One region of the Comamonas sp. CMM03 genome, then DNA from elsewhere that is predicted to be linked to it. Evidence: predicted binding sites of a transcription regulator. Region 1 holds the regulator's gene; each other region holds the start of a gene.

What was found. The regulator sigma-54, encoded in region 1, starts transcription at its own class of promoters, with help from an activator protein. The targets are predictions, from matches to a motif close to TGGCANGNAANCTGCTTT.
Region 2: KW830_RS10015 (ammonium transporter) is a predicted target of sigma-54. The motif match lies at 3,099-3,116, and genes of this name have one in related genera.
Region 3: KW830_RS20845 (flavin monoamine oxidase family protein) is a predicted target of sigma-54. The motif match lies at 1,607-1,624, and genes of this name have one in related genera.

The regions. Positions count from the first base shown of each region.
Region 1 is NZ_JAHUXB010000006.1:21,053-25,706, reverse strand. It holds gene KW830_RS18950 (class I SAM-dependent RNA methyltransferase) at 1-212, opposite strand, end outside; gene KW830_RS18945 (hypothetical protein) at 353-724, shown strand; gene KW830_RS18940 (ribokinase) at 776-1,789, opposite strand; gene KW830_RS18935 (RNA polymerase factor sigma-54) at 1,994-3,559, opposite strand; gene lptB (LPS export ABC transporter ATP-binding protein) at 3,614-4,393, opposite strand; gene lptA (lipopolysaccharide transport periplasmic protein LptA) at 4,390-4,654, opposite strand, start outside.
Region 2 is NZ_JAHUXB010000002.1:683,385-688,038, forward strand. It holds gene KW830_RS09990 (adenosylcobinamide-GDP ribazoletransferase) at 1-353, shown strand, start outside; gene KW830_RS09995 (histidine phosphatase family protein) at 361-960, shown strand; gene KW830_RS10000 (DUF2164 domain-containing protein) at 1,120-1,383, shown strand; gene KW830_RS10005 (hypothetical protein) at 1,498-1,788, shown strand; gene KW830_RS10010 (LLM class flavin-dependent oxidoreductase) at 1,929-2,936, shown strand; gene KW830_RS10015 (ammonium transporter) at 3,186-4,388, shown strand; gene KW830_RS10020 (5'-nucleotidase) at 4,471-4,654, shown strand, end outside.
Region 3 is NZ_JAHUXB010000007.1:38,394-43,047, reverse strand. It holds gene KW830_RS20850 (MFS transporter) at 29-1,342, shown strand; gene KW830_RS20845 (flavin monoamine oxidase family protein) at 1,681-3,267, shown strand; gene KW830_RS20840 (cytochrome c) at 3,297-3,767, shown strand; gene KW830_RS20835 (RidA family protein) at 3,866-4,402, shown strand; gene azu (azurin) at 4,518-4,654, shown strand, end outside.

The DNA.
Region 1 (4,654 bases):
TACATGCTGTGCGACAGCTCGATCAGCACGCGCTGTGCCAGCCGGCTGTGCAGGTTGAGCAGCAGGGCGTCGCGCCACATGCCGCGCAGCATCACGCCGCCCCGGCCCACCAGCAGGTCTTGCCCGGTGGCGCCGGTGATGGCGTGGACCTCGTCGGCCAAAAAGCCCTCGACGCCGGCGGCGCAGGGCAAAAACAGGTGCAATTGGTTCATAGCAAGCCGCCAAGGATACGCGAGACACCCCGGCCACGGCGCGCGGTGGAGTTTCTGCGTCCCCCCTGTCCGGACCGTCCAGGCTCCCCTGCTGGCCTCCCGGACACTCCGCACCGCCGGGATTTGCGTACGATGCGGGCATGTCTACGCATTTCCTGACCTCTGTCCCGGCACTGGCCCGTGTCCGCCTGCTGCTGGCTGCTTCGGCCCTGGCCCTGCTCAGCGCCTGCCAGTCCGCGCCCACCCAGCCGGCAGCGCCTGCCACCGCCGGCCAGGCCATGCCCGCCGCAGCCACTGCGCCTGCCGTGGCCGAACCCCAGCCGCTGGACGAAACCCCGGAGCCGCCGATTCTGGGCAAGCGCACCGACAGCCATGGCTGCAAGCCGTCTACCGGGCATGCCTGGTGCGAACGCACCAAGAGCTGCGAACGCCCCTGGGAGCTGGCCCTGCAGCGCGGCTTTGAAAACACCCCGGCGGGCTGGCACGCCTACTGCGACGGCAGCACCCGCTGAGCACGGCAGGCCTGCAGCCCGGCACGGCGGCTGGCGCGCTCGCCCCGCCGCCTACTGCACATGCAGCGGGCTGGCCACGCCACCGGCCAGGGCTTCGACCTGGGCCCGCTGCGGTATGGAAGGCTGGGCGCCCACCTGGCCCATGCACAGGCTGGCGGCACGTATGCCCCATTGCACGGCATCGCCCAGGGCATGGCCTTCGGCCAGCCGGGTGACCAGCGCCCCCAGAAAGCTGTCGCCCGCCCCCGTGGTGTCCAGCACCGGCAGCGCCAGCGCGGGATGGGTGCTGACACGCCCGCCGCAGACGGCCACCGCCCCCTGGGCGCCCAGCGTGACCACCACCTGGGACACGCCCCGCGCCAGCAGGCGCTGGGCGGCGTCGGCCGCCGTGGCCGGGCTGTCCACCGCCTGATCGCTGTAGGCGGCGGCTTCGACCTCGTTGACCACCAGGGTGTGGACCAGGGGCCACCAGGCTTCAGGCAGCTCGCGCACCGGTGAAGGGTTGAAGACCACGCGGCAGCCAGCGCTGCGTGCGGCCTCCAGCACCTGCTCCAGCACGCTGTCCGAGGTCTCGCGCTGCAGCAGCACGAAATCGGCCTGGGCCAGCACGTTCAGCAGCGCCTCGTCCGGCAGCTCCAGCAGCACATTGGCGCCGGGCACCACGCAGATCCGGTTCTGGCCATTGCCCTCCACCAGCACCATGGCCGCTCCGGTGGAGACCCCGTCCAGCACCTGCACATGGTCCATGTCCACGCCGGCGTCGTGCAGCGCCAGCCGCAGGCTGTTGCCATGGTGGTCACGGCCCACGCAGCCAAACAGCGTGACCTGGGCGCCGTGGCGTGCGCAGGCCACGGCCTGGTTGCCGCCTTTGCCGCCAGGCAGGTAGCGCAGGCTGTGGGCCATCACGGTTTCCCCGGCCCGGGGCACACGTTCCAGGTGCAGCACCGCATCCATGTGCAGGCTGCCCACCACGGCGATGCGGGCCACGCTGTGCGGGTGATCGGGTTCGGGCTGCGCCGACAGCAGCTTGCGGGGCAGCGCGGAAGAAGAAAGCGGTGCAACCATGGGGTGTCTCCTTTGCTGCCAACGGCCGTGGCATGTGCGGAATGAACCAAGGATGGCTGCACGATACCTCCAACTGCCGGTGCTGCCCAGCCGGTTTGCACGGGTCTGGGGGATTGCGGCAGCGCAGCATGCACGCAGGGGTTCCGCCACCGCGGGCCGTGGCCTCACCGGGCGTCCCGCAGCCCTCTGCGGCACTCCTTGCGCTTACAGCGTCTTGCGCAGATTGGCCGGAGCGATCTTCAGCGCCTCGCGGTACTTGGCCACGGTGCGGCGGGCGCACTCGATGCCCTGCTCCTTGAGCATTTCGGCGATCTGGCTGTCCGACAGCGGCTTCTTGGCGTTCTCGGCCGAGACAAACTGCTTGATCAGCGCCCGCACCGCCGTGCTGGAGGCATTGCCACCGGTTTCCGTGCCCAGCCCGGAGCCGAAGAAATACTTGAGCTCGAAGGTGCCGTGCGGCGTGGCCATGTACTTGGCGGTGGTCACCCGGCTGATGGTGGATTCGTGCAGGCCCAGCTCGTCGGCGATGTCGCGCAGCACCAGCGGGCGCATGGCCAGCTCGCCGTGCACGAAGAAGTTTTTCTGCCGCTCCACGATGGCGCGCGACACCCGCAGGATGGTGTCAAAGCGCTGCTGCACGTTCTTGATGAACCAGCGGGCTTCCTGCAGGCGCTGCTGCAGGCCGGCATGGCCTTCGCTGCCCTTGTGGCCGCGCAGCGCACCGGCATACACATCGTGCACGCGCAGACGCGGCAGCACGTCGGGGTTGAGCTGCACGTTGAACTGGGGTGTGCCTTCGCTGGCGCGGCGGCCGGCGCGGGTGACGATCACGTCCGGCACGATGATGTTGCGCTCCACATTGACAAAGCGCCGGCCGGGCCGGGGCTCCAGCCGGGCGATCAGCGCCATGGCCATGCGGGTGCGCTCTTCGCTGCTGCCCGTGGCCTGCATCAGGCGGCGCACATCGCGCCGGGCCAGCAGGTCCAGCGGCTGGGCACAGATTGTCAGCGCCGTTTCCACCACACTGGCCTCGGCCTCACCGCGCTGCAGCAGATGGTTCAGCTGCAACTGCAGGCATTCGGCCAGCCCCTGGGCGCCCACGCCCACCGGCTCCAGGCTGTGCAGCAGCCGCAGTGCCACGGTGAAGCGGTGCACCAGTTCGTCGAGCTGTTCCGGGTCGTCCGTGCCGGCCAGGCCCTCGGCCAGGGACTGCAGCGACTCTTCGAGGTAGCCGTCGTCGTTCAGGTTCTCGATCAGGAAACGCAGCACATAGCGGTCCAGCTCGGACAGGTGCAGCGACAGCGACTGGCGCAGCAGGTGGTCGGTCAGCGATTCATGTGCACGGGCCAGATCCAGGGCGCTGACTTCGTCGCCATCGCCGCCCTGGGCGTTGCGCGCCGGGGCATCACCGCCCCATTCGCTGTCATCGGGCCGCAGTTCGCTGGTGCCGTCGCCCTCCCAGTCGGGGGCATCGTATTCCGTGCTGCCGGAGCCTTCCGCACTGTCGGCGGGCGCCTCCGCAGCCCCTGCCGTCAGCGCGCCATCGGCGGCATAGTCATCGCCCTGCACCGGCGTATCCGACTGGGACAGGCCGAAGTCTTCGCGGGGGGCGTCGTCGCTGTCGACTTCCAGAAACGGGTTGTCGTCGAGCATCTGCTCGACTTCCTGCGCCAGCTCCAGCGTGGACAGCTGCAGCAAGCGGATTGACTGCTGCAATTGCGGCGTCAGCGCCAAATGCTGCGACACCCGCAGTGACAAACCAGGCTTCAACGCGACGCTCCCTCTCTGTGATCTTGTATGTGTCGTGGCGGCGGAAGTGGCGGGCTACATCCTGAAATGTTCGCCCAGGTAGACCCGCCGGACGTCGGCGTTCTCCACAATCTCTTCCGGTGTGCCCTGCGCCAGCACATGGCCGTCGCTGATGATGAAGGCGTGGTCGCAGATGCCCAGCGTCTCGCGCACGTTGTGGTCGGTGATCAGCACCCCGATACCGCGCTCCTTGAGGAAGCCGATGATGCGCTGGATCTCGATCACCGCGATGGGGTCGATACCCGCAAACGGCTCGTCCAGCAGGATGAAGCGCGGCTGCGTGGCCAGGGCCCGGGCGATTTCCACGCGGCGGCGCTCGCCACCCGACAGCGCAATCGCCGGCGAGGAGCGCAGGTGGTCCACACGCAGTTCCTTGAGCAGATCAGTCAGGCGCCGCTCCACCTCGGCCTTGTTCAGGGGCTTGCCCTGTTCGTCCTGCTGCAGCTCCAGCACGGCGCGGACATTGTCTTCCACGCTGAGCTTGCGGAAGATGGAGGCTTCCTGCGGCAGATAGGACAGGCCCAGGCGCGAACGCTGGTGGATGGGCATGTTCGCCACCGAGTGGCCGTCGATGTAGATATCGCCGGCATCGCTGCGCACCAGGCCCACGATCATGTAGAACGAGGTGGTCTTGCCCGCGCCATTGGGGCCGAGCAAGCCCACCACTTCGCCTTTCTGCACGGCCAGGGACACGTCCTTGACCACCTTGCGGCTGCCATAGGACTTGGCCAGATGGTGCACTTCCAGGCGGCTGCTGGCGCCTGGGGCGGTCGGGGTGTCGGAAGAGCGGGTCACGGGTTGCGCAATTTCATGGTGTCCGAAGGCTTGAGCGGCTGCGCACTCGGCGCCACCGGGGCCTGCGGGGGCTGGGTCTTGGGCGCCAGCACGGCGCGCACGCGGCCACCGGAGCCGGCCGCAGCTTCCTCGCTGCCCGGCGTGGCGCGGCGGTTGCCGTCCACGGTGAACACATCGGTCAGGTTGTTGTAGGTGATGATGTTGCCGGTGATGTCGTCACTCAGCGTGGCGCCGGTGTAGCGGCGCAGCTGGCCCCGCTGG
Region 2 (4,654 bases), on a different contig from region 1:
GCACCCATGTGCTGTCACGCTTTGCGCCGCTGGTGCTGATGCACACCCTGCCCCATGTGGGCCTGGCCGCTGCCAGCAAGACCCTGCATGTCGCGGGACAGCCGCTGGATTGGAAAGGCCTGCTCACCGGCGCGCTGTGGAGCCTTCCGGCCCTGGCCCTGCTGAGCTGGCTGGGCACCTACCGCTATGTGCTCTGCCTGCTGGGAGCCATGGCCCTGACCATCTGGTGGGTGCGCCGCTGGCTGTGGCGCCGCCTGGGCGGCATGACGGGGGACTGCCTGGGTGCCTGCCAGCAGTTCACCGAGCTGGCTTTGCTGCTGGCCACGGCCCTCTACCTGCGCCAGTTGCTGTGAGCATGGCATGAGCACCTTGTGGCTGCTGCGCCATGCACACCCATTGGTCGATGCCGGCGTCTGCTACGGCCGGCTGGATGTGGCCGCCGATGCGGTGCGCACAGCGCAGGCTGCACACGATTTTTCGGGCTTGCTATCTGCCGGAAGCGTGCTGCGCCACTCCCCCTTGTGCAGATGTGTGCAACTGGCCGATGCACTGGTTGCGCACATACCCGCTTTGGCACCTGACCGCCACCCCGATTCGCGCCTGCAGGAAATGGACTTTGGCCGCTGGGAAGGGCAGCCCTGGGCGCAGATCCCCCGCCCCGACATCGATGCCTGGGCTGCCGATCTGGCCACTTGTGCCCCCGGTGGCGGGGAATCGCTGGCCGCCATGCTGCAGCGCGTGCAACAGGCCCTGCAGCACAGCTGGGCCTACGACAGCCGGCAGGGCCAGCGTGATGTAGTCTGGGTCACGCATGCTGGCGTGGTCCGCTGTGTGCAATGGCTGCAGCAGCACGGCAATGGGCTGCCCACCAGCGCCGAATGGAACCTGCCCGCACCGGGCTATGGCCAATGGCTGGCCCTGCCATGGGATGGCCTGGCGGGCATGCAGCAACACCCTTGACCGCTGCGCAGTGCGGGCTTGGATCCTCGTGCCGCGCACGGCACACTCTCAAGATAGCGCCTGTTTCTGCGCATCCTGCCACTCCTGGGCGCCCCCATCCTGGCTGGGTAGAGCGGGCGCCACAGAACCCGCCCTGCCCTTCATTTCGCGTCCACCCCCATGCCTTTGACCCTGTCTCCCGAAGCCCAGCAGCAGGCCATTGCCTCCATCGAACGCTACTTCCGCGAGCACATGGACGAGCCCATAGGCAATGTCGCCGCCGGCGGGCTGCTGAAGTTCCTCGTGGAAGAAGTGGGTCCTGCGCTCTACAACCAGGGCGTGGCCGATGCCCAGGAAAACTTGCAGGCCCGCGTGGCCGAACTGGACATCGAGGTACACCACGAGGCCTTCACCTACTGGAACCAGCGATCCCGCCGCAAGTGAGCCACCGCTGCCGACAGCACCTATCCATGTACCGAGCGGTGCAGCAGCCCCACAGGCCAGAGGCCATCCCCCGCACCGCACCAAGACCGCCAGCATGTGCCTGACAATGACCCCATGTTGGAATCACTACGAACCTGGGCCGCCCCCTATGGCGGCGACGCCTTTCTGTACCTGACCGTGCTGGCCGTGGCCAGCTATGCAGCGCTGCTGTATTTCAAGGAGCGCGTGCCCACGGCACGCCTGCGCCGCTTCATCCGCCTGGCGGCGCTGGTGGCACTGCCGTTTTCCGTGCTGGCCATGGAAACCGGCGGCGGCCAGAACCTGGGCATTGCCATCCTGTCGCTGGTGTGGTGCGTGATCATCGGCATCACCTGCAAGAACGAAATGTCCCGCCGCAGCGAGTGAGCCGCACCGCACGGCGACGCGCGGCACCCCTGCCCACGCAGCAGTGAGCATGCTGAACCCGCGCCTGAAGCACAAAACCCATTCCAACTGGCTTCCGGCGCGCAGCGACACGATTTGATTTTTCCCTCTGGAGAACTGCCATGACCGACTTTCCCCCACGCCTGCCCCGCCTGTCCATGCTGGACCTGGTGGCCGTGCGCGAAGGCGGCACCGTGCGCCAGGCGCTGGACATCGCCCTGGACACGGCCCGCAAGGCCGAGGAGTTGGGCTTTGCCCGCTACTGGCTGGCCGAACACCACAACATGCCGGGCATCGCCAGCTCGGCCACTGCGGTGCTGGTGGGGCATATCGCCGGCGGCACCTCCACCATCCGCGTGGGCTCGGGCGGCATCATGCTGCCCAACCACGCACCGCTGGTCGTGGCCGAAGCCTTTGGCACGCTGGCCGAGCTCTATCCCGGCCGCATCGACCTGGGCCTGGGCCGGGCGCCCGGCACCGATGGCCCCACCATGCGCGCGCTGCGCCGCGACCGCGTGGAATCGGAAGAGGATTTCCCCCGCGACGTGACCGAACTGCAGCGCCTGCTGGGTCCGGCGCAGGACCACCAGCGCATCGTCGCCATGCCCGGCGCCGGCACCCATGTGCCCATCTGGCTGCTGGGCTCCAGCCTTTTCTCCGCCCAGTTGGCGGCAGCCAAAGGCCTGCCCTACGCATTTGCCTCGCATTTTGCGCCACGCATGCTCCACCAGGCGATTGCGCTGTACCGCCAGTTGTTCCAGCCCTCGGCCCAGCTGGACAAGCCGTATGTGATCGTCGGCGTACCGGTGATTGCCGCCCCCACCGACGCCGAAGCCGATTTCCTGGCCAGCAGCACCTACCAGCGCGTGCTGGGCATTCTCACCGGCCAGCGCGGCCGCCTGCAGCCCCCGGTGGAGCACTACATGGCCAGCCTGGGCCACCAGGAAAAAGCCGCCATCCAGGACTTTCTGGCCATGGGCGTGGTCGGCGGCCCCGAACGCATGCGTGCCGGCCTGTGGTCCATCGCCCAGGCCACCCAGGCGGATGAGCTGATGCTGGTGTCCGATGTCTACGATCCCGCACTGCGGCTGCGCAGCCTGGAGATCACGGCGCAGGCCGCCATCTGGTAAGGCCCCAGGACCCGGCTGGCCCGCACCACAACGGGGCGGGATGCCCCCTCCCCCGCGGCATCCCACCCAGCGCGGGCAGGGGTCCCATTGCGCAGCCCCTTGCTGCAGCACGATAGTCCACGCGCCCCACACCGGTGCACCCGCCTCACCCCAGCTACCGCCTGGCGCGGTTTTTGCTTGTTTTTAGTGCGCTCTGTGCTTTTCACGTGCACGCGCACCAAGAACAACCAATATCAGCTGGAGCGCTTCATGGAAGCACTAAAACAGGGCGCAGATGCCCTGTTCATTTTGATGGGCGCGGTCATGGTCCTGGCCATGCACGCAGGTTTCGCCTTTCTGGAACTGGGCACTGTGCGACGCAAGAACCAGGTCAATGCCCTGGTCAAGATCCTGGTGGACTTTTCCGTCTCCACCGTGGTCTATTTCGCTGTAGGCTATGCCGTGGCCTATGGCACGGGCTTCTTCGTGGGCGCCGAACAACTGGCGGCACACAACGGCTACGCGCTGGTGAAGTTCTTCTTTCTATTGACCTTCGCCGCCGCCATCCCCGCCATCATCTCGGGCGGCATTGCCGAGCGCGCCAAATTCTGCCCGCAGCTGATTGCCACCGCCATCATCGTGGGCCTGGTCTACCCCTTCTTCGAGGGCATTGCCTGGAACGGCCACTTTGGCGTGCAGGCCTGGATCAAGTCGCTGACCGGAGCAGAGTTCCACGACTTCGCCGGCAGCGTGGTGGTGCACGCCGTGGGCGGATGGATTGCCCTGGGCGCCGTGCTGCTGCTGGGCCCGCGCAGCAACCGCTACCGCCGCGACGGCGCGATTGCCGCCACCCCACCCTCCAGCATCCCCTTCCTGGCCCTGGGTGCCTGGATCCTGACCGTGGGCTGGTTCGGCTTCAACGTGATGAGCGCCCAGAGCCTGGACAAGATCTCGGGCCTGGTGGCCGTCAATTCGCTGATGGCCATGGTGGGCGGCACGCTGGCCGCACTGGCCCTGGGCAAGAACGACCCCGGCTTTGTGCACAACGGCCCGCTGGCCGGCCTGGTGGCGGTCTGCGCCGGCTCGGACCTGATGCACCCGCTGGGCGCCCTGGTGGTGGGCGGCGTGGCCGGCGCGCTGTTCGTGGCCATGTTCACGCTGACACAGAATAAGTGGAAGATCGACGATGTGCTGGGCGTCTGGCCGCTGCATGGCCTGTGCGGCGTCTGGGGCGGTATTGCGGCCGGCATCTTCGGCACCCAGACACTGGGCGGCCTGGGTGGCGTGCACCTGGGTGCACAGCTGATCGGCACGCTGATGGGCGTGGCCTGGGCCACGGCCGGCGGCTTTGCCGTGTACGGGCTCCTTCGCAAGACCATGGGCCTGCGCCTGAGCCAGGAACAGGAATTCGACGGCGCCGACCTGTCCATCCACAGGATCAGTGCCACGCCCGAGCGCGAAGCCAACTGGTAAGCACCGCTGTCTCGCCACAGGCAGGCAGCAGGCATGTGCCGGGAAACGCTATGCTTAGCCATTGCCCTGGCTGAAAGACTGCATGCCCGTTTCCCTGCACGACCAACTGGTGGTGGCCATCTCCTCGCGCGCCCTGTTCGATTTTGAAGAGGAAAACCAGCTCTTCGACCGGGACCCGGCTAGCTATGTGGCACTGCAGCGCAGCCGGCTCGACCAGCCGGCCCCGCCCGGCGTGGCGCTGCCATTGGTGCGCAAGCTGCTGGCCT
Region 3 (4,654 bases), on a different contig from region 1:
CGCGCAGGTGGCGGCATGGTGCAGACAGATGCGCCAGAATGCAGCGCTTGTGCCTTCCTCGACGGGTCTCCCCTTGTCTTCTACCGCCCCCACCCCGGTGCACGGCAGCGCGCTGCGCCAGCCGGGCTTTGTTCCCTTTCTCGCTGCCCGCATGCTGGGCTTCTTCGCCCAGCAGATGCAGGCCATCGTCGTGGCCTGGCAGGTCTATGACATCACCCGCGATCCGCTGTCGCTGGCCCTGGTGGGACTGGCGCAGTTCCTGCCCATGCTGCTGCTGCTGGTGCCTGCCGGGGATCTGAGCGACCGCATGAGCCGCAAGCGCATCCTGGCCGTCAGCTGGAGCGTGGCAGCCTTGTGCGCCGGTCTGCTGCTGTGGCTGACCACGCTGGGCGAACATGGGGTGGGCGGCATCTACGCCGTGCTGGTGCTGTTTGGCTGCAGCCGCGCCTTCACCAGCCCGGCCATGCAAAGCCTGCTGCCCCAGATCGTGCCGCGCGAACACCTGGCCCAGGCCCTGGCGACCAACAGCATGCTGATGCGCACCTCGGCCATTGCCGCCCCCATGCTGGGCGGCCTGCTGTATGGCCTGGGTGGCGGCGAGTTGACCTATGCTGTGTGTGCCGTCGCCCTGGTGCTGGGCGTGCTGCTGCTGGCGGTGGTGCCCGTGCGCTACGCGGCGCCACGCCAGCCGCTGGAAGGCACGATGTGGCAGCGCGCCGCAGAAGGCATCCGCTTCATCCGCAGCCGTCCCATCGTGCTGGGCACCATCTCGCTGGATCTGTTTGCCGTGCTGCTGGGCGGCGTGGTGGCGCTGCTGCCGGTGTATGCCAAGGAAATGCTGCACACCGGTCCCGAAGGGCTGGGCATGCTGCGCTCATCGATGGCCGTGGGCGAGGTGGCCATGGGCCTGTGGCTCAGCACCCGCCCCATCCAGCGCCATGTGGGCAAGGTGATGTTTGCGGCCGTGGCCGTGTTTGGCATGGCCAACCTGATCTTCTCGCTGTCGCACTGGTTCTGGCTGTCGCTGGCCTGCCTGGCGGTGGCTGGTGCTGCGGACATGGTCAGCGTTTACATCCGCTCGGCCCTGGTGCAATTCTCCACGCCCGACGCCATGCGCGGCCGGGTGAATGCGGTGAACATGCTGTTCATCAGCTCCAGCAACGAGCTGGGCGAGTTCCGCGCCGGTGCCATGGCATCGGCCATTGGTGCCGTGCCGGCGGCCATTGCCGGCAGCCTGTGCACGCTGGGGGTGGTGGGCACCTGGATGCGGGTGTTCGAGCCCTTGCGCACAGTGGACCGGCTGGAAGACGCTGCCCGCTCCAGCAGCCACCCTTCCGCGTGAACCACCGCTGCTTGCAGCGCTCGCTGCAGGTCCTGGGGCCGTAGCCGCATCCCACCACCAGCCCGCTTCCGAGCGGGCTTTTTTGCGCCCCGCGCAGGCAGCGCAACGCGGCACGGCTCGACCAAAAACACATCAATTAACAAGTTCATACACTGGTTCACAAAGCTGCACCAAAGTAGCTTTTCGCATCACGGCATTGGTGCGCGCCACAACCATAGCGGTGCAAATTTAATAGCTGCATGCGCTTTCTGTATCTATCCAAGCTGGCATACGAGTTGCACTAGCCAAGGCGGTCTGCGTACTTCCCGCGCGGCCGTCAACAGAAAGCAAGCTGACCTATGCCAGAACAAAAAACTCCACTTACCAGACGGAAACTGCTCTCGATGATTGGCCAGGTGGCCGGTGGCTCGGTGATGTATCAGGCCATGACTTCCCTGGGCCATGCGGCCGAATCCAGCTACACCGGCCCCATCCAGCTGGGCAAGGCCAAGCCCGGGGCCTCCGTGGTGGTGCTGGGCGCCGGTCTGGCCGGCATGGTGGCCGCCGTGGAACTGCGCAACGCCGGCTACACGGTCACCGTGCTGGAATACCAGAACCGCGCGGGCGGCCGCGCCTGGACGCTGCGCGGTGGCGACAGCTTCACAGAGCTGGACGGCACCACGCAGACCGTGGGGTTTGCCAAGGGCAACTACCTGAACCCCGGCCCCTGGCGTGTTCCCCACAACCACCACGCCATGATGGACCTGTACCGCCGCTACGGCATCCAGCTGGACGTGTTCAACCAGGTCAACCACAACGCCTATGTGCACAGCAGCAAGGCGTTTGGCGGCAAGCCCCAGCGCTTCCGCCATGTCTCAACCGACTTCCGCGGCCATGTGTCGGAGCTGCTGGCCAAGGCCACCAACCAGGGCGCCCTGGATGCCGTGATCCGCAAGGAAGATGCCGAAAAGCTGCTGGCCGCGCTGAAGAGCTACGGCGCGCTGGACAAGGAATACCGCTACGCCGCCAGCCTGCACACCAGCGAATACCGCGGCTATGACATCGACCCGGGCGGCGGCCTGATGGACCGCGCCAAGGCCTCCCAGCCCATCGCCCTGCACGACGTCCTGCAGTCGAACCTGTGGTCGCAGATCGGCGCCGGCAACCTGACCGAATTCCACAGCACCATCTTCCAGCCCCATGGCGGCATGGACATGCTGCCCAAAGCCCTGGCCAAGGACCTGGGCCAGGCCATCCAGTACAACGCCCGCGTCACCCAGATTGCGCAGAACGACAAGGCCGTCACCGTCAGCTACACCCGCAACGGTGCGCCGCAGCAGGTCCAGGCCGACTGGTGCGTGTGCACGATTCCGGCCTCCATCCTCGCCCAGATGGACATCCAGGTCGGCGACACGATGCGCGCCGGCATCGAGGCCCTGCCCTACGGCAGCTCCATGAAGATCGGCCTGGAATTCAAGCGCCGCTTCTGGGAGGAGGATGAACGCATCTACGGCGGCATCACCAACACCGACCTGCCCATCCAGCAGATCTCCTACCCCTCCAACGACTACATGAGCGCCGGCCCCGCCGTGCTGCTGGGCGCCTACGCTTTCGAGAACACCAATGCCTACCGCTTCTCGTCGCTGACACCCAAGGAACGCATCCGCCTGGCCGTGGAATACGGCAGCCAGATCCACCCCCAGTACAAGCAGGAATTCCGCAACGGCGTCTCCGTGGCCTGGCACCGCATGGGCTGGATACAGGGCTGCTTTGGCGCCTGGAACGACACCTTGCGCGAACAGCACTACGACAACATGGCGCAGATCGACAACCGCCTGGTGCTGGCAGGCGAACACATCTCCTTCATCCCTGCTTGGCAGGAAGGTGCCGTGCTGTCGTCGCTGAACGCCGTGCAGCGCCTGCACGCCAAGGCTGCCGCCCTGTGAGCCGCCCCCACGACAAGGAATTGAACACCATGAGCAACACGCATTCTTCCCGTGGTCTCAGCGCCGCCGCCCTGCTGCTGGCCGGCCTGTGCAGTCTGCCTGCACTGGCGGCCCCTGCCACCGGCACGGCCACCGAAGTGATGGCCATCCCCGCCGCCGAGGTGGCGGCGCTGCAGGCAGGGTTCTCCGACAGCCGCCAGATCAACACCCAGCGCGGTGGCGACAAGATCTACCAGGCCATCTGCCAGGGCTGCCACATGCCCCAAGGCCAGGGCAGCAAGGGCGCAGGCTTTTACCCGGCCCTCGCCGGCAACACCAAGCTGGCGGCCGGCGCCTACCCCGTCGGCGTGGTGATGAACGGCCTGCACGGCATGCCCAGCTTTGCCGCCCGCCTGAACGACGAACAGGTGGCCGAGGTGGTGAACTACGTGCGCACGCATTTCGGCAACCAGTTCACCGACGCGGTCAAAGCCGATGACGTGAAGCTTTTCCGCAAGTAAACCGCTCCCCCGGCAGGGCCGCACTGCGCTGCAGCCCTGCTTCTTTTCTCACTCCCGAGCCGCTCTTCGGCACCGACCCTATCGATTGAGGTATTTGCATGTCTTTGCGCACCACCCTGTTCATTTCCACCCTGAGCGCCGCAGCCCTGCTGGCCGGCTGTGCCACCAACGCCAGCCAGAGCCCCGAGCTGATCCGCTACAAGATACCCAACTCCAGCTTCCCCATCTCCAACGCGGTGGAAGTGCCGCCCGGCGCCAGCACGATCTATCTGTCGGGCAAGGTACCTGCCATGCAGGACAAGAGCAAGGCCGCCAACGACCCGGCAGCCTACGGCGGTGACACCGAAGGCCAGACCGTCAACGTGCTCAAGAGCATCGACGCCCAGCTCAAGTCCATGGGCCTGACCATGTCCGATGTGATCAAGATGCAGGTCTTCCTGGTCAAGGATCCGGCCAAAGGCAACAAGATGGACTTTGCCGGCTTCATGAAGGGCTACACCCAGTTCTTCGGCACCGCCGAACAACCCCATCTGCCATCGCGCTCGGCATTCGAGATTGCGGCCCTGGCCAACCCCGCCTACCTGGTGGAAATCGAAGTGGTGGCCGTGCGCGGCGCCAAGTCGCTCACCAGGTAAGCCGCCCCTGCAGCCATTCTGTGTGGTGGCTGCACCCGATCCGGGTGGCGCCCCTCCACCCGCCCTCTGTTCCGGCCACGGCGGTCCGCCGCCAGGGCCCTTATCCGCATACACCATGAAGACCCTTCTTCGCACCCTGTGCGCCATTGCCTCCTGCACCACGGCCTTTGTCGCTGCGCCCGCGCTGGCGGCCGACTGCAGCGCCACCGTGGAAAGCAACGACGCCATGCAGTTCAACGTCAAGACGCTGTC